Linked DNA regions of Nitrosospira lacus. The protein of the gene in region 1 interacts with the protein of each later gene in a pairwise test. Links are inferred from orthologs where the notes say so. Each region holds a gene or a part of one and is shown in the gene's direction. Other genes may lie near its edges. The genes, in order: dnaE, rplL and dnaQ.

What was found.
Region 2: the proteins of dnaE (region 1) and rplL interact in binary tests that used the Escherichia coli proteins (3 or more experiments, as listed by UniProt). The link is inferred for Nitrosospira lacus from one-to-one orthologs.
Region 3: the proteins of dnaE (region 1) and dnaQ interact in binary tests that used the Escherichia coli proteins (3 or more experiments, as listed by UniProt). The link is inferred for Nitrosospira lacus from one-to-one orthologs.

Annotation. Positions count from the first base shown.
Region 1 is NZ_CP021106.3:611,728-618,896, reverse strand. What follows is about bases 2,451-6,520. They hold dnaE (DNA polymerase III subunit alpha), read left to right. Parts: upstream 2,451-2,765; coding sequence 2,766-6,320; downstream 6,321-6,520. Other genes in these bases: EBAPG3_RS02815 (YheT family hydrolase), read left to right, coding at 2,451-2,598. Also shown: EBAPG3_RS02820 (PEP-CTERM sorting domain-containing protein), read left to right, coding at 82-1,215; more of EBAPG3_RS02815, read left to right, coding at 1,549-2,450; EBAPG3_RS02805 (YggS family pyridoxal phosphate-dependent enzyme), read left to right, coding at 6,753-7,169. UniProt on the Escherichia coli protein: DNA polymerase III is a complex, multichain enzyme responsible for most of the replicative synthesis in bacteria. This DNA polymerase also exhibits 3' to 5' exonuclease activity. The alpha chain is the DNA polymerase catalytic subunit.
Region 2 is NZ_CP021106.3:1,363,642-1,369,497, forward strand. What follows is about bases 3,100-5,856. They hold rplL (50S ribosomal protein L7/L12), read left to right. Parts: upstream 3,100-4,166; coding sequence 4,167-4,547; downstream 4,548-5,856. Other genes in these bases: rplA (50S ribosomal protein L1), read left to right, coding at 3,100-3,193; rplJ (50S ribosomal protein L10), read left to right, coding at 3,581-4,123; rpoB (DNA-directed RNA polymerase subunit beta), read left to right, coding at 4,732-5,856. In the rest of the region: tuf (elongation factor Tu), read left to right, coding at 1-767; preprotein translocase subunit SecE, read left to right, coding at 1,083-1,427; transcription termination/antitermination protein NusG, read left to right, coding at 1,427-1,960; rplK (50S ribosomal protein L11), read left to right, coding at 2,068-2,499; more of rplA, read left to right, coding at 2,501-3,099. UniProt on the Escherichia coli protein: The binding site for several of the GTPase factors involved in protein synthesis (IF-2, EF-Tu, EF-G and RF3). Is thus essential for accurate translation.
Region 3 is NZ_CP021106.3:2,425,128-2,431,177, reverse strand. The notes cover bases 1,643-4,593. They hold dnaQ (DNA polymerase III subunit epsilon), read left to right. Parts: upstream 1,643-2,730; coding sequence 2,731-3,456; downstream 3,457-4,593. Other genes in these bases: EBAPG3_RS11000 (TolC family protein), read left to right, coding at 3,786-4,593; rnhA (ribonuclease HI), read left to right, coding at 2,161-2,634; EBAPG3_RS11015 (class I SAM-dependent methyltransferase), read left to right, coding at 1,643-2,164. In the rest of the region: tal (transaldolase), read right to left, coding at 1-126; gloB (hydroxyacylglutathione hydrolase), read right to left, coding at 392-1,177; more of EBAPG3_RS11015, read left to right, coding at 1,319-1,642; more of EBAPG3_RS11000, read left to right, coding at 4,594-5,102; EBAPG3_RS10995 (efflux RND transporter periplasmic adaptor subunit), read left to right, coding at 5,173-6,050. UniProt on the Escherichia coli protein: DNA polymerase III is a complex, multichain enzyme responsible for most of the replicative synthesis in bacteria. The epsilon subunit contain the editing function and is a proofreading 3'-5' exonuclease.

The DNA of each region.
Region 1 (7,169 bases):
AAATGCTTAATACACTACTGTGAATGAGAGCGAGTTTATAGCGCTCCTCTAGAAACTATTACTTTTCCAACAGGAAATAAAATGCGATTCGTACCGAAGACAATGAACCAAAAAATTGCCCTCGCATTGAGCGCCTTGGCAATGATTCCATTGCCAGCCAGCGCTCTTTTGATCAATACCGCACCGGTGGGTTTTAGCAACTCCGCAAGCGTTACCGACGCTGAGGGCGGAGGTGCCAGCAATAATAATGGCGCCAGCCTCGGGACCAGCGCCGTTAGCCAGTTTAATCCAAATCAGGGTGTGCTGATGGGTACCACCCTGAATCTCACCTCAACGCGGACACAAAGCACCTGGGTTCGATCCACTGATGGAGCCAATACCAACGGTAACGGTACCGTCACCTCGAATGGTACCGGCAGCAGCACCGCCAGTATCTCTGGCCCGGGCGTAAACGCCAGCTTCTTACCGGCCATTAATGGTAGCGATTCATGCGCGGATCACCGTCAGGGTGCCTGTACCGGCAGCGCCACCACGAGTTCCGCTACCGCAACCAGCCTGAATCAGGTTGTGCCATCCGCCAACCTTGACAGCTATGTCGGCAACGGTGATGTAACACTGGCACGCACCGCCCCGACACTGACGGCAACGCAGACAAGTGCCCAATTCACCGGCGCGGAGACAACACAGTATGCGGTCACCTGGGCGGGTAATGTTGGTGCGACCTATGACTACCTGCTGCATGCCGCGCCGTCCTTCGATGGTTCGTCAACGATGCTGACCCTGAACCTGGACTTCGGAACTTTCTTCGTGGGTGATGCCGCCACCCTCGGATTCAGCCTCTTCAATCTGGCAGATGCCAATCGCGTCGGCCTGGATCTCGACAACATCTCCGGCAGTGGTAACATCAGCACGCTATTAACCAACCTGGGTGGCTTCAGCGGGTTGGGCCAAGGTTCGAGCAACAGCTGGCTGGCCATGCTGGATACCTCCTCAGCCGGAATTTTCAGTGCCAGCTACATATTGGGCCTGTCAGACGCGGATGTCGGTGCCGCATCCAGCCGGGCTGCCTATAGCCTTACCCTGAATCTGACTGGCACAGTAAACGAGATACCGGTTCCAGCAGCGCAGATCGGTGAGGTACCCGAACCTGGCACTCTTGCTCTTCTTGGCCTCGGCTTGGCGGGTCTGGGTTTCAGCCGCCGCAGGAAATCGTAAAAGCAATTCGCAAGTCAAAAACAGACCCGCTTCGGCGGGTTTTTGTTTGCATGGGGGAGAAGTATTGCATGATATTTTTACTCAAGGTTCTGCCGCTAAAAAGGAAAATATAACGCTCATCCTCAATTGAGAAGCAGTGCGGTGCTGCACTGGCATCGCCGCGTCCGCCTTTGCCATGGGCCGAAAACAACTCGCCATAACTGACAATGAGCCCCGCGTGTTATTATGTGTGATCGGTTCTGATAGTTCGTTGTATTGTAACTTATTGATTGGCATGATCTTCAGTTTATTGGCCACCGGTTGGAATGTGACAATGCCTGATAAAGACCTCGCGTGAAAATTTCCACCCTTCCGTTGCGCACCACACCCTACATGGCCCCTATCTGGCTGCGGGGGGGGCATGCGCAAACCATTTATCCCTACCTGTTGGCACGCCCCTTGATTGCTTACCGGCGTGAACGCTGGGAACTGGATGATGGCGACTTCATCGATATCGATTGGCTGGATAATCCTGCCGATGCGCCGCTGGTAATACTGTTTCACGGGCTTGAAGGAGATTCATGCAGTCATTACGTTCTGAGCATGATGGCCATGCTGCGGGATCTGGGATGGCGCGGCGGGGTGGTACATTTTCGCGGCTGTTCGGGATCCCCCAATCGCTTGCCGCGCGCTTATCACGCCGGCGATTCCACAGAAATCGATTGGATACTACGCAGGATAAGCGGACAAAACAAGCTGTCGGGCTCCGCGCCGCTTTATGTAGCGGGGGTATCACTGGGTGGCAACGCTTTTCTGAAATGGCTGGGTGAGCAAGGTCGGCAAGCCTGTCAGTTGATCGATGGTGCCGCGGCGGTTTCCGTGCCGCTGGATCTGGCCGCCGCGGGCAGCGCTTTGGCATCAGGTTTCAACCTGCTCTATACCCGCCACTTTCTCGATACGCTGAAACGCAAGGCGCTGGAGAAGCTTGATCGCTTTCCTGATTTATTTGACGCTGCCGCAGTGGCCGCATGCACTACATTGCATCAATTCGATAATCTCGTGACCGCACCGCTGCATGGCTTTCAAGATGCCGAAGACTACTGGCATCAATCCAGCAGCAAGCCGTGGCTCAAGCATGTCCAAGTGCCCACCCTTGTCATCAATGCCTTTAACGATCCTTTCATGCCGGCCTCCGCATTGCCTGAATCGAATGAGGTCTCATCCGCGGTCACGCTGGAATTTCCCGAAGAGGGGGGGCACGCCGGATTTCTGAATTCGCCTTTTCCGGGCAGATTGACATGGCTCCCCGAGAGAATTATCAGTTTCTTCGCGGAGCAAGAATCCGAGATTTACCGCAATTCCCAGATGAATTTAACTGAGCTGGGAGCCCCGTCGCCCGGATGATTATAAATTCGGATTAGATATCCCCTCGGGTTTGAGGATGGGGCAATTGGTGTAAAATCGAATCCGATTTTCAATATTGCCTGAGGGTCCAGCCGGGAGTCGAGTCCCATGAGAGTGGGTACCATGGCCAGCACCCATGCCAAACATCAAGTCAGGATCACGGCAACATGTCTACATCCCCCACCTTTGTCCACCTGCGCATGCACAGCGAGTATTCCATCGTGGATGGCATTGTGCGTATCGACGACGCGGTGGCAAAAGCGGCGTCCGACGGTATGCCGGCATTGTCGCTTACGGATCTTTCCAACTTGTTCGGCATGGTGAAGTTTTATCAGGAGGCGCGAGCCAAAGGCATAAAACCGATCATCGGCTGCGATGTCTGGATAAGCAACGAAGATGACCGGAACAAACCCGCGCGTATTTTATTGTTGTGCCAGTCCAACTCGGGCTATCTCTTATTGTGCCAGCTGCTGTCCCGCGCCTATCGCGAAAACCAGCGCCAGGGACGGGCAGAAATCAGAAAATCCTGGCTTGCCGAGAGCCAAACGGGGACGGCGGGACTGATTGCCCTGTCCGGGGCAGACCTTGGCGATATTGGCCTGATGTTGATGCAGAATAATTTGATTCAGGCGGAAATGCTCGCGCGAGGGTGGGCGGATTTGTTCCCAAACCGTTTTTACATCGAGGTACAGCGGGTAGGGCACCCCAATACCGAGACGCTCGTGCAGAACTCACTGGCGCTGGCATCCGCATTGCATCTGCCGGTAGTGGCAACCCAATCGGTACAGTTTCTAAATCCCGACGATTACAAGGCGCATGAAGCGAGGGTGTGCATCGCCGAAGGTTACGTGCTGGGTGACCGCCGCCGCCCAAAGCATTGCACTGAAGAGCAGTATTTCAAGACCCAGGCGGAAATGGCGGCATTGTTCGCTGACATACCGGCGGCACTCGCCAACACCGTGGAACTCGCCAAGCGCTGTAATCTCGCCCTGGAGTTGGGAGTCAATCGCCTCCCATTATTTCCGACGCCCAACAACCAGAGCCTGGAGCTGTATTTGCGCGCCCAAGCGGAAACCGGCCTCGAAGAGCGCATGCAAGCTCTTTATCCCGATAGAACTGAGCGCAATGCGCAAATGCCCAAATATCGCGCGCGGCTGGATTTCGAGGCATCCACCATCGTGCAGATGGGGTTCGCGGGCTACTTCCTGATCGTTGCCGATTTCATCAACTGGGCCAAGCACAATGGTGTGCCTGTCGGCCCTGGCCGAGGCTCCGGTGCGGGTTCGCTGGTCGCTTATTCCCTTGGCATTACCGACCTCGATCCGCTTCGTTACGATTTACTGTTTGAACGCTTCCTTAATCCGGAACGTGTTTCCATGCCTGATTTTGACATCGATTTCTGTCAGGATGGGCGCGAACATGTCATAGATTATGTCAAACAGAAGTATGGCGCCGAGAGTGTTTCGCAGATTGCCACATTTGGCACCATGGCGGCAAAAGCGGTAGTGCGCGATGTCGGGCGGGTGCTGGATCTGCCTTATAACTTCGTCGATCAGTTGGCGAAGCTGGTACCGTTTGATCTTGGCATGACGTTGAAAAAGGCGCGTGCGGAAGAGCCACAACTGAACCAACGCGCGCAGGCAGAAGAAGAGGTGCGTAATCTGCTGGAACTGGCCGAACGCCTCGAAGGGCTTACACGCAATGTAGGCATGCATGCCGGGGGCGTCCTGATCGCATCGGGAAAGATTACTGATTTTTGCCCCGTTTACTGCACAGACTCGGGTAATTCGGTAATAAGCCAGCTGGACAAAGATGATGTTGAGAAAATCGGCCTGGTGAAGTTCGACTTCCTCGGGTTGCGGACGTTGACTATCCTCGACTGGACCGTCAGATACATCAGGCAGGGAAATGCGCCCCCCGGCGTACAGGGGTCCGGGCGCACCGTACCGAGTGCCGATGGGAACATTGCTGAAACCGGAATTGGAAGCATGCAATCCTTTTCCCTGGAGAACCTCCCTCTGGATGATCCGGCCACCTACGCGCTGTTGCGGCAGGGAAACGCCGTAGGGGTATTCCAGTTCGAATCGCGCGGCATGAAAGATCTGTTGCAGAAAGCAAAGCCCGACTGTTTTGAGGACATCATCGCGCTGGTGGCGCTGTACCGTCCGGGACCGATGGCCCTGATTCCCGAATTTACCGAGCGCAAGCATGGCAAGCGCGTGGAGTATCTCGATCCGCGTTTGCAACCCATACTTGAGCCCACATATGGCGTGATGATTTACCAGGAACAGGTCATGCAAATCGCGCAGGTGATAGGCGGCTACAGTCTAGGGAGTGCCGATCTGCTGCGGCGGGCAATGGGTAAGAAAAAAGTCGAAGAAATGGCCATGCAGCGCGATATTTTCGTTGCCGGCGCCACCAGGAATGGTTTGACAGAGCGCGATGCGACCGAACTGTTCAGCCTGATGGAAAAATTTGCGGGCTATGGTTTCAACAAGTCGCATGCGGCGGCTTATGCCTTGATTGCATTTCAGACCGCCTACCTCAAGGCACATTATCCCGCTGAATTCCTGGCCGCCACACTGTCCGCCGATATGGACGATACGGACAAGGTGCATGCTTTTTTTGAGGATGGCATTGCCAATGGGCTCACCATCCTGCCCCCCGACATCAATCTTTCCGGTCACCGTTTCATTCCTGTGGAGGAAAAAACCATACGATATGGTCTGGGAGCGGTAAAAGGGACGGGCGAATCGGCAATCGCTGCAATTATCAAGGCGCGCGATCAGGGTGGGACCTACACTGATTTGTTCGATTTTTGCCAGCGGGTGGACAAGCGCATTGTCAACCGCCGCGTGGTGGAATCACTCATCCGCGCTGGCGCATTTGATTCTGTCAATAGCCATCGGGCGGGCTTGCTGGCATCGGTCGGCATTGCCCTCGAATCGGCCGAACAGGCCGGCCGTGCGGTCAACCAGGTGAGTTTATTTGGTGAGGGTGACGATTCGATGGAACAGCAGAGTTTGATCAATGTGCCGCAGTGGGTGGAGAAGGATAAGCTGAAGAATGAAAAAATGGCGCTGGGATTCTATTTGAGCGGCCACCCATTCAATGCCTGTGCGGAAGAACTGAAAGACTTTGTACGCACGCGGCTGAATCGGTTGAATCCCCAGCGAGAACCGCAACTTCTGGCAGGAATCGTCTATGCCGTACGCACTCAAATGACCCGGCGTGGCAAGATGGGGGTGATCGTATTGGATGACGCCAGTGCGCGGGTGGAGATAGTTGTGTACAACGAGTTATTCGAGTCTGCCCGTAGTTGGCTGAAAGAAGATCAACTGCTTTTGGTAGAAGCCAGGGTGAACAGTAAAAGGGGTGACGACGGGAATGGCGATGAACTGCGTATTTCCGCCGATCAGCTCTATAATCTGGACAGTGCCCGCTCGCGCTACGCAAAATGCATGAAGCTCCACTGCAATGGCCTGTCGAACGCGGCCAAGCTAAAGGAATTACTTGCACCCTATCGTATCAACGCTAATACCGTCAACGCCGGCAATAGTCAACATGGCGATGGGTACTGTCCGGTATCGGTGATTTATCGCAATAAGGATGCGGTTTGCGAACTGAAACTGGGAGATGCCTGGCGCGTAAGCCTGCAGGACAATTTGCTGCAATCCTTGTCAGCGCATTTCAAGGCGGAAAATGTCAAGGTGATTTACTGACGGAAGGTACCGGTGCCTTTATCCGAGCATCCTTGTTTGGGCGCCTTATTCTTGACCGAATAGTTCAGGAGTTCTACTATGCTTCCGCTCACTCGATATTTTTGCATTCTCGTAGAGAACATTGCTGGGCTACGGACCAATTAAAGATCCGCCTACGAGCCCCGGTTTGGGGCTTATGTAGAATGGATAAGACGTAACATAACCCATCAAACCCGGACATACATAATACGATACACATCCAACCATGACCCACGACAAGCACCGGGCTCTATTTCCTCGCGGACCGGGGCTATTCCTCATGCTGGACTGGACCAAAAGCACTGAGTTGAGAGCGACGGCGGGTTGTAAGGAACAAGACTTGCCAAATGACAGGCTGCGCTTTGCTTCCCTCATCCCACTGAAATGACATGGAAACATCATAAAAGGTAAAAAATGGAACCCAATACCACAACTATTGCCTCGGGCTTGCAGAAGGTAAAAGCCCGCATAAGCGAGATCGCGGACAAAGCGGGCCGGCAACCCGAAGCCATTACGCTTTTAGCTGCAAGCAAAACCAATCCTGTCGAGTGCCTGCGTGAAGCCTTTGTCGCCGGACAGACGATTTTCGGAGAAAATTATCTTCAGGAGGCGCTGGGGAAGATTCCGGCGCTCGCAGATCTGCCCATCGAGTGGCATTTTATCGGCCCCATACAGAGCAATAAAACAAAACGCATCGCAGAAAATTTTGCCTGGGTACATAGCATAGACCGGAAAAAAATTGCCGGCCGTTTATCGAAGGATAGACCCGAATCATTGCCTCCCCTTCAGGTATGCGTGCAGGTAAACGTGAGCGGAGAGGACAGCAAGAGC
Region 2 (5,856 bases), 750 kb from region 1 along the record:
ACGACGCCGAGCTGCTGGAGCTGGTGGAAATGGAAGTACGCGAACTGCTATCCAAATACAATTTTCCTGGTGACGACACGCCGATCATCATTGGTTCTGCGCTGAAGGCGCTGGAAGGGGATCAGAGCGACATAGGCGAGCCCTCCATATTCAAGCTGGCGGATGCGCTGGACAGCTACATTCCGGAGCCGGTGCGCGCCATAGACGGGCCCTTTCTGATGCCGGTGGAAGACGTTTTTTCGATATCCGGACGTGGCACAGTCGTGACGGGGCGGGTTGAGCGCGGCATAGTCAAAGTTGGGGAAGAAATCGAGATTGTAGGCTTGAAGCCCACCCTGAAGACCGTCTGTACCGGCGTGGAGATGTTCAGGAAACTGCTGGACCAGGGGCAAGCGGGGGACAACGTTGGGGTACTGCTGCGCGGTACCAAGCGGGAAGAAGTCGAGCGCGGTCAAGTATTGGCCAAACCTGGCAGCATTACCCCGCATACCAAGTTTGCGGCAGAGATTTATGTACTGAGCAAAGAAGAAGGCGGGCGTCATACCCCGTTTTTCCAGGGATACCGCCCCCAGTTCTATTTCCGCACCACAGACGTGACCGGAGCGATAGAATTGCCGGCGGGCACGGAGATGGTGATGCCTGGGGACAACGTTTCGGTGACGGTGAACCTGATTGCGCCCATTGCCATGGAAGAAGGTCTGCGTTTTGCCATTCGCGAGGGCGGAAGAACCGTCGGCGCGGGCGTGGTGGCAAAGATTATCGAGTAGCGCCAGACGTTCTTGTGCTTAACATATGAGTTTCCTGATTTTTATCTTTGTTCCCGAAGGAAATATAGGCCAGTAGCTCAATTGGCAGAGCGTCGGTCTCCAAAACCGAAGGTTGGGGGTTCGATGCCCTCCTGGCCTGCCAAGACAAGGATGTCATTAATAAACCATCAGTCATCGTGTGTTTCGAAGGATACAAAATTCATAATGGCGCAAGCGGATTGAACCATGATGGTTCCGTGGGCCGAATTTGCAATTCGCATATTCGGCTCTGCGCGCTTCATTTACTGACGAGCATTAAAGGCAGAGTGGAATAGAGTGGATAAGATCAAGTTGGGATTGGCGCTTCTGCTGTTGATCGCGGGTATTGCCGGTTTTTATTACCTGCGGGATAGCGCCATGGTGATTCGCGTCATTGTCGTGCTGTCGGGTCTCGTTTTGGCGGCGGTGGCGGTCTGGTTTACCACTCTTGGCAAACAATTCTATGCGTTTGCCAGAGAGTCCTCGGAAGAAACCAAGAAAGTGGTGTGGCCGAGCCGTAAAGAAACGGTGCAAACCACGGGCATTGTGTTTGCCTTTGTTCTGGTGATGGCCATATTTCTATGGATGGTGGATGCGGGGTTGCTGCTCGCGGTGAAGTATCTCATGGGGCAGGAAGGGTGATGGATAAAAAATGGTTTGTGGTTCATGCCTATTCCGGATTTGAGAAGAGCGTGCAGCGCGCGCTGAAGGAGCGAATCAGTCGCGCCGGAATGCAGGACAAGTTTGGTCAAATACTGGTTCCGGTAGAAGAAGTGGTCGAGATGAAAGGGGGCCAGAAAAATCTCAGTGAACGAAAGTTCTTTCCCGGTTACGTGCTGGTCGAGATGGAAATGACTGACGAAACATGGCACCTGGTCAAAAATACCGCAAAGGTTACCGGCTTTATAGGGGGTTCGGCCATGAAGCCGACGCCCATCAGCGAGAAAGAAGTGGAGAATATCCTCCATCAGATTCAGGAGGGAGTGGAAAAGCCGAAGCCCAAGATTCTCTTCGAAGCGGGCGAGGCGGTAAGGGTCAAGGAAGGTCCATTCACGGATTTCCATGGCAATGTGGAAGATGTTAATTATGATAAAAGCAAGATCAGGGTATCGGTTTCCATTTTTGGCCGCCCTACCCCGGTGGAGCTGGATTTCAGTCAAGTCGAGAAAGCTTGAATATTCTAATTAGAAGCGAGCTCGTGTCAGTATCAGGTATCGCCTGTGTCGTTTATTAACTGGGGAGAGCGCGGCAGCGTTCGTTCGCACCCGAGAGGAGAATTATCGTGGCAAAAAAAATAATCGGCTACATCAAGCTTCAAGTGCCGGCGGGGAAGGCCAATCCTAGTCCGCCCATAGGTCCTGCGCTGGGTCAAAGGGGACTCAACATCATGGAGTTCTGCAAGGCGTTCAACGCCGCTACCCAGAAAATGGAAGTTGGCTTGCCGGTGCCGGTGGTAATTACCGCCTATGCCGACAAGAGCTTCACATTCACCATGAAGACCACACCCGCGACGGTGCTGATCAAAAAGGCGATTGGACTCAGCAAGGGTAGTCCCAAACCCCATACCGACAAAATAGGCAAATTGACGCGGCAGCAAGCGGAAGAGATTGCTCAGGTAAAAATGCCCGATTTGACCGCGGCCGACATGGATGCCGCGGTTCGTACCATCGCTGGCAGCGCTCGCAGTATGGGCGTGGACGTGGAGGGCATATAGCATGGCGCATATATCCAAACGCTTCAAGGCCATCATCGCCAAAACGGACCGCAGCAAGTCTTATCCGCTACCGGATGCGCTCAGAATCATCAAGGAAACGGCCACCGCAAAATTTGATGAATCGATTGATGTGGCGGTCAATCTTGGCATTGATGCAAAGAAATCCGATCAGTCAGTGCGTGGCTCGGTAGTGTTGCCCGCAGGGACCGGTAAAACTGTGCGTGTAGCGGTATTTGCCCAGGGAGACAAGGCTAAGGAGGCGCTCGCCGCGGGTGCCGACATTGTTGGGTTTGAAGACCTGGCGGAACAGATCAAAGCAGGCAATATCAATTTTGACGTGGCCATCGCCAGCCCCGATGCCATGCGTATCGTAGGGCAACTAGGCCAGATACTGGGCCCGCGTGGCTTGATGCCCAACCCCAAGGTGGGGACGGTGACACCGGATATCGTGGGTGCGGTAAAAAATGCCCGGGCAGGCCAGGTGCAATATCGTGCTGACAAAGCAGGGATTGTTCAATGCACCATAGGTCGTGCATCGTTTAGCGTGGATTCTTTGCAAGAGAACATGCTGGCGCTGGTGGACGCGCTCAACAAGTCCAAGCCGGCCACCTCCAAAGGTATTTATCTGAGAAAAATATCGGTTTCCAGCACGATGGGGATAGGGATCCGGGTGGATCAGACCAGTATGCGCTAGGTGTGAGAAGCATCCATATGAATTTGTAAGACTTTGGGCCGTCAGAGAGGGCTGTTTTCCCGACCTGACGGGTTGTCAAAGACCGCCGGGGTTAACTCAGTGAAGAGCGGACGGTGAAAAGTGGTAATGCTATTTACCGAGTCAGGCATCGCTTGAGAACTTAATCGCAAAACGGAATGGGAAAAGGCTGAAGGTGTTGATGGTTGCTCATCTTGAGCTTCCGGCCTGCTGCCATTTCGAGCACCCAGCGCAGATGGTGTACCCAAAAACAGGAATGATTTATCTCCTGATTTAAGGTCGCCGGTTCGCGATATTGAGGCAGGTTGCAAGTTTTTTCATGACTTGATACCAAACTCAACATTGCATATTAAAGATGGAGAATGTGCCTTGAGTCTAAATTTAGAAGAGAAAAAAGCGGTTGTCGCCGAAGTCAGCACTCAGGTAGCAAAAGCCCAGGCCATTATCATTGCGGAATACCGCGGGCTTGGAGTCGGGCATATGACCCAATTGCGTGCGAAGGCACGGCAATCGGGAATATATTTCCGGGTGCTCAAGAATTCGCTTGCGCGGCGTGCGGTTACGGATACCCCATTTACCGGACTTTCCGAATATATGGTGGGACCATTAGCCTATGGCATCGCAAGCGATCCGGTAGCGGCGGCAAAGGTATTGCACGAATTTTCCAAAGGTAATGACAAATTCGTGATCAAAGGTGGCGCCATGGCAAATCTCGTGATGTCCAGTAAAGAGATTGCCGATCTAGCCTCTCTTCCCAGCCGCGAAGCACTACTTTCGAAGCTGCTGGGCACGATGCAGGCCCCCGTTGCCAATTTTGTGCGGACCCTCAATGAGGTGCCGACCAGTTTTGTGCGCGGCCTTGCAGTCGTACGTGATCAGAAGCAGGCCGCCGAGCCGGTTTCAAGCCATTGAAACCGCAACACAACCAGAAGCTTAAATTTATCAGGAGAAAATCATGGCTATAGCCAAAGCAGAAATTTTAGAATCGATCGCGAATATGACTGTGCTGGAACTTTCCCAGTTAATCAAGGAAATGGAAGAGAAATTCGGTGTTTCCGCTGCCGCGGTAGCTGTCGCGTCGACTGCGCCTGCAGCAGGTGCCGCCGCTGCCGCCGTGGAAGAGCAAACGGAATTTTCCGTGATTCTGACCACAGTGGGTGAAAGCAAGGTCAATGTGATCAAGGTGGTGCGCGCGATTACCGGTTTGGGCTTGAAAGAAGCAAAAGATTTGGTCGACGGCGCACCGAAGGCGGTGAAGGAAGGTATTCCCAAAGCGGATGCTGAAGCCATTCAAAAACAACTTACCGAAGCCGGTGCGACCAGCGAGATTAAATAGAGTCATGCAGCAATGAAGCCAGCTGACGGCGTGTAAAATCGCCGTCAGGATCTGGCATTCTACTTTTGAATCTAGTGTTTGAATGTCTGTTTTTTTGTGTCGCAGAATGCTTAGCCCCATAGCTTAAAACAAATACTCTGCTCCCATTTTCTGTCCATCCGTCTTTTGACCTCCCGGAGATTCCATGAGCTATTCGTTTACCGAGAAAAAACGCATCCGTAAAAGTTTCGCCAAGCGCGCCAGCGTCTTGCCGATTCCGTTTCTTCTCGCTACTCAGATCGAATCGTATGCGGCTTTCCTGCAAGCCCAGGTTGAGCCTGATCAACGCGCCACGCAGGGATTGCAGGCGGCGTTTATCTCGATTTTTCCGATCGAGAGCCACTCCAGGAACGCCCGTCTTGATTTCGTCAATTATGTGCTGGGTACTCCTCCGTTCGATGTCAAGGAATGTCAGCAGCGTGGTCTTACGTATGCTTCTCCGTTGCGCGCCAAAGTGCGATTGACGATCATGGATAAGGAGGCTTCCAAGCCAACAGTAAGAGAAGTGAAGGAACAGGAAGTTTACATGGGCGAGATTCCGCTCATGACGGGCACGGGTTCGTTCGTTATTAATGGAACCGAGCGGGTCATTGTATCCCAATTGCATCGCTCCCCAGGGGTATTCTTCGAGCATGACCGGGGTAAAACGCACTCATCCGGCAAATTGCTTTTTTCCGCCCGCATTATTCCCTATCGCGGCTCCTGGCTCGATTTTGAATTCGATCCCAAGGATTATCTCTATTTTCGCGTTGACCGCCGCCGGAAAATGCCGATTACCGCATTGCTGAAGGCCATAGGCTATACACCGGAGCAAATTCTTGAGAGCTTCTTCTCCTTTGATGCTTTCCATCTGTCCAAGAAAGGCATTCTCTTTGAGCTGATACCGGAACGTTTGCGCGGCGACATTGCGCGCTTTGATATTGCCACCAAAAGCGGCAAAGTTATCGTTCAGAAAGACAAGCGTATAACCGTGAAACATGTGCGTGAAATGCAGCAGGCGGGCATTGACAGGCTTGCGGTGCCGGAAGATTTTCTGCTGGGCCGGGTACTGGGTCATAACGTCGTGGATAAGGAAACGGGTGAAGTCGTGGCGCTCTCGAACGACGAGATTACGGAGATTGTGCTTGCCAAACTGCGCGAAGCCAATATAGAAGAGATTCAAACCATCTATACCAACGATCTTGATCAAGGGGCATACATCTCTCAAACCATGAGAATAGATGAAACCGCTGACCAGATGGCCGCGCAAGTGGCCATCTACCGCATGATG
Region 3 (6,050 bases), 1.8 Mb from region 1 along the record:
GGTTACGCCGCGCAGCTTGTCTTCAGTTACCAGGCGTTGCAATTCTCCACTATTGATGAGATTGCGGCTGATCGAATCCAGCCAGATGGATTGGCCGCACTGTAGTATCTGCTCTAAAGGATTCATGTATTTAAACTCCCGTTATGTGCCGCTGTGGCGAACAATCCGTACGTGAACGCCAATTTGCCGTTTCACTGTGCCGCAGCAGGCAGTTGAGTTGATATAAGCGTATTGCGATATTGCGCAGTCGATGGTGTGCTGGTGAAGCAAGGTGCATCCATACGACAACGAAAGCGCCTTATCATTCATGGGCGTCTTCATAAATTCAAATTCGCGAGTATTTGCCTTGCGAATTGCCTGCTTATTCCGCTTCTTTCCTTTTTATCGGGAGCTAAAAATGATTTTTCCAGTCGCGCAGCATGGCAAATACGCTGACGGGATCGGACAGCGGTTTGCCAGCATAGATACTGGCATTACGGATGATTTCGGGCTGATCGCAACGCAGGAACGGATTGGTGGCCCTTTCAATCGCGATGCTGGAGGGTAACGTCGGGATATTCTGCTTGCGCAATGCTTCAACCACCATTTCGCGTTCGATCAGTGCCTGATTGCCGGGCTCGACTGTTCTGGCAAAACGGATATTGTTGAGGGTATATTCATGACCGCAATAGACCCCGGTTTCTTTGGGCAAATCAGCCAGTTTTTGCAGTGAGTTCACCATTTGCGCAGCGGTTCCCTCAAATAACCGCCCACAGCCGCAGGCAAATAGAGTATCCCCACAAAACAACAGGTTTGCGCCATAATACGCGATATGTCCGGTTGTATGGCCGGGAATATCCAGCACTCTGAGGGTAAGAGAGAATTCCGGAATATAGGCATCGCCTTCTCCGCTTTCTTTGTTGTTGCATTCCCTGAGAGGGTGCGTGACGGTGGGAATCGATTCATTCGCGGGGCCATATACCGGTACCGTAAATTCCCGCAACAGCGCGGCATTGCCTCCCACATGGTCATTGTGATGATGGGTATTGAGGATGGCGACGAGTTTCAGTTTTTCCTGGTTAAGGTAATCCAGCACGGGGGCGGCGTCGCCCGGATCGACCACGGCGGCGTGGCAGTGGTCGCGGATAACCCAGATATAATTATCGATGAATGCATGAATCGCAACGATATGCGGCATAGTCATGGTGCTGATGTCAGTTTGAATTTTCGTCCGATCGGATGGATGGCAGTGCGGATCGATGAATTGACACATAACAGAGTAATAGGTATTCATATTAGTCCATAATCGAATTCCCTTCCGCCATTCTTCAATATATATATGCCGATAAAAAATAGGCTGAAATGGTTTGACACTTGTCTGGGCCAATATCTGCTGGAGCGGGAGCAGAGCCACTTCGACCAGGCCGTGGTCGACGTGTTTGGCTACAACGCCATGCAGATAGGATTTCCGCAATACGATTTTCTACGTGCCAACCGCATGCCGTTGCGGTTCTGTGCGGCCATTGAGGAAGGGGCTGCACTGCGGGCAGCTCCCGAGTTTTTGCCGGTCGAAACGAACAGCATAGATCTGGTACTCCTGCCTCATGTGCTCGAATTCAGTGCCAATCCCCATCAGATTCTGCGCGAGGTGCAACGGGTGCTTATGCCCGAGGGTCACGTAATTGTCTGTGGTTTCAATCCTCGCAGTCTTTGGGGGATGCGTGGCTTTTTCGGATCGATGAGGGAGCATTTTCCCTGGCATGGGAATTTGATGCCGAAGCTAAAAGACTCGCTGGTTGAGAAGCATTTTCCCTGGCATGGCAAGTTCATCGCACTGCCAAGACTCAAGGATTGGCTGACGTTACTGGATCTCGAAATCACCAACGACCGCTTATGTTGCTATGTGCCCCCATTCAGTCAGGAAAAGTGGCTGAAGCGATTCAGTTTCATGGAGACCGCGGGTGACCGCTGGTGGCCGTTTTCCGGCGGTATCTACTTTCTGACGGCGGTCAAGCGTGTGCATGGTATGCGCGTGATCAAGCCCGAGTGGAAAGAGGTGCGTGCCGCAAGGAGAGGTATGGCTCCGGTTGCGCAAAAACTCGGCGGCAACGCTTCCGGACAAGAGCCGCGCCTGGCCGCGCGCAACGGGACCATAGTGAAGACGCCCGCGCAAGGCGGAGAGTGAAAGCGGAGCGTGGAGGGGTGGTGGAAATCTTTACCGACGGCGCTTGCAAGGGCAATCCGGGTATTGGCGGGTGGGGGGCGCTGCTGCAATACAACGGGCACAAGCGGGAGCTGTACGGCGGCGAAAAGCTGACGACGAATAACCGCATGGAGCTGCTTGCGGTTATTCGTGCGCTGGAAGCCCTGACGCAGCCATGCGAAGTGCGGCTCCACACCGATTCCCAGTATGTGCAAAAGGGCATCAGCGAATGGATTCACTCCTGGAAAAAGCGCGATTGGCGCACCGCTGACAAAAAACCGGTAAAAAATGATGATCTATGGAAGGAGCTTGATGAGCTGACGCAGCGTCATCGAATCGAGTGGCTATGGGTGCGCGGTCACTCCGGACACAAAGGCAACGAACAGGCGGACATACTTGCCAATCGCGGGGTGCAGTCGGTGCTGGAAAGGCCGGCATCGGCGAGGGAATGACTCGGAGAATTGGCAGGAATTATATAAAAATGAGGCAGACGGATTTTATCGGAAGAAGTACGTATTAACATGAATTTTGAATAGGAATATAAAGCTGTGCGCCAGATTTTTATCGATACCGAAACCACTGGTCTGGAACCCCGGCTCGGCCACCGCATCATCGAAATCGCAGCGGTGGAAATGCTAAGCCGGCGATTGACCGGCCGCAGATTTCACCGGTACCTGAATCCTGACCGGGAGATCGATGAGGGAGCATTGCAGGTTCACGGCCTGACCGTGGAGTTTCTTCAGGACAAGCCGAAGTTTCGTGATGTCATCCCCGAGTTACTCGAATTTCTGGAGGGGGCTGAACTCATCATGCACAACGCTTCATTTGATGTTGCGTTCCTCGATCACGAATTCGGCTTGGCCGAGTTGCAGCCATTGAGCGAATATTGCCATTCAGTGACCGATACCTTGAAAATGGCCAAAGAGCTGCACCCCGGAAAGCGAAACAATCTGGATGTGTTATGCGAGCGCTACGCGGTGGATAACTCCCGGCGTACACTGCATGGCGCTTTGCTGGATGCGGAATTATTGGCGGAAGTCTATCTCGCCATGACGCGGGGGCAGGATAGTCTGCTCATGGAACTGGAGGCACCATCCGCGCTCGAGATCGCCGCCAATCTGCGGGATTTGCAACTGACGGTGCTGACCGCCAGCGGGGAGGAATTGGAAGCTCACGCACAACAGCTTGAATTGATTGAGCACGAAAGCAAGGGTAAGTGTTTATGGAAACGGTTGGAATCCGACGCCAATAGGGATCAGCTAGTCACGCAATAGCGGTGGAGGCTCCCAGAAAGATGGCAGGTTCGGAGCGAGGGGTTGGGTGACCGATTGCGAGATTGAAAGCTGGCGGCAGTACCATAATAAAATTTGTCCCCACTTTGCATCGTCGTGGGCAACATCGGCGAATTCGCTCATCAGGCAAGGAAAAATACCTTGTATGACAATAAAATTTCCACCTCTGACTGACCGTCGGCTGCCCTCTCTCTGCAACCCAGACATTCGCACTCTGCCTGTCATCCGGATGCCGGCAGTCCACAGCCTCACTCAAGTGGGTATCGGTCATGGCAATTCACGGACACTGCTGATGTGTCGAGTTTGCTAAAGTGTTGTCAAGCCTGCGAATTCTGGCATGCATACTGCTGGTTTCATGGGCGGTAACGCTGCGGGCAGAAGCTGTACCCACGGATCAACTCGTTATTACCGAACAGCAAGCCATCGCGCTATTTTATCAGCGCAATCTCGGTTTGATTGCGGCACGTCTCAATATCGATAGTGCCGAGGCGGAGCAGATTATTGCCGCCGCGATTCCTAACCCGGTATTCAGTCTCACCACTTCAGAATTGGCCCCGAAGGCATTTGCCCCGGAGAGTCGTAACTTGGCGGTGCCGGCGATAATCCCGCAGATTGAACAGCTCATCGTGACTGCCGGGAAACGCCGTTTAAGGATAGAAAGCAGCGAACTCGCCACCGAAGCAGTCAATTTTGACGTGCAGGATGTCGCACGCGTGCTCACCAACGCCGTGCGGCGCAGTTACTACAGTCTTTTGCTGGCGCAAAAGACACTTAAAGTGGCGAGCGATAACTTCGAGCGTTACAGGGAAATCCTGCGGGTCAATGAAGTCAGGCTCAGGGTAGGGGATGTCGCAACAGTCGATTTTATTCGCATCGAAGTGGAAAGCCTCAAGGTTCAGGGTGATCAGGATCAGGCCCGGGCGGCATTAAATCAGGCGCGAGCCGATCTGCTGCTGCTGCTGGGCTGGCCTGAAAACAGCATAGAGATCACCGCAGTGGAAACCTGGCCCGAAGCGGCTCCCGAGATTGCGCTGGCCAGGCAAGACCAGCTGGTTGATCGCGCGCTGGAACGCCGGCCGGATATGCGCGCGGCAAGGGTGCGCATCGCACAAGCCAAGAAGATGCTGACTCTGGCGCAGCGGCAGATCATCCCCGATGTGACCATAACCGCTTTTTATGATCAGGATCAGGGAAACCAGTTCCCGCGCACGGGCGGCGTCGGTATCCGTCTACCCATTCCCGTGTTTTATCAACAAAAAGGTGAAATTTCCAAAGCTCGTGTGGGTGTAACCAACTCTGAACTGGCGCTGGCGCAGGCTGAGCAGGACATCCGGGCGGAGGTGATGAAAGCCTCGGCATCGTGGCAGAGCGCCGACGCGATAGCAAGGCGCTTCGAGACATCGGTGGTCAAGCGCATTGAGACCTTACGTAAAGCGCAGGAAATCGCTTATCAAAAAGGAGCGGTAGGCGTGCTGGATTTGATCGACGCACAGCGCAGCTATAGGGCAATAATGCTGGATTATTACACCGCCCTGGCAAATCGCAGCAAAGCCTGGGCAGATCTGTTAATGGCATATGGAGAGGAAACCAAAGGTTCCTCCCGGGGTCTGGCGGGCAGCGATGGTTAAGTTGCCTGGTGGTTTCTTGCTGTGGACTCCTGGTCCAAATAAGCGAATGAATCCAGCCCAGGTAAAGCTTATGGGCACGAGATTTTGCGCTGCCACGCATCTCGCCATCGGACTGTTGAGTTTGTCGCTGGTCGCCTGTCAGCGGCAAAGTCATGAGCAACCATTGCCAGCCGCCAATCACCCCAGGGACGAGATCATTCTCAGCCCGGATTCACCCAAGCGCGACTTCATAAAAGAAACAACCATCGAGCTGGTTCAACGTCCGCTGATGGATGCCGTTACGGGAAAAATAACTTATGATGAAACCCGTACCGCTCGTGTTTCCTCACCAATTGCAGGCCGGGTGACCGGTGGCATTGCAGCCTTGGGTGCATATGTTCGGATAGGTGATACGTTGGCTGAACTGGATAGTCCGGAACTGGGGCAGGCGCAATCGGCCTATGCGGAAGCTACGTCCGATTTGAATCTCGCTAACCGGGCCTTCCAGAGGATACGGGATCTTTATGATAATGGCATTGCGCCGCGCAAGGAGCGGGAGCAGGCGGAGGATAACCTGATCCGGGCCCGTAGCGAAGCGGAACGGGCGCGCCTGAAACTGGCCAACCTGGGTGTTCGCGGCCAGCGTACCGATAACCGCTTTGTTTTGCATGCGCCCCTTTCGGGAACGATCACCGAACGCAATATCAACCCAGGGATGGAGGTCCGTTCTGATCTGACTGCACCGTTGTTTGTTATTTCCGATCTGGAGCAGTTGTGGGTGCAGATGGATATTTTTGAGAAAGATATCGCACTGATTCATGCCGGCGCCATGGTGTTAGTGCAAGTTCCTGCTTACCCGGGGGAAGACTTTACCGCAACTGTCGGCTATATAAGCCAAGTGGTGAATGAAACGACCCGCACAGTGAAAGTACGGTGCATTTTGCCCAATGCAGAGAAAAGGCTGCTGCC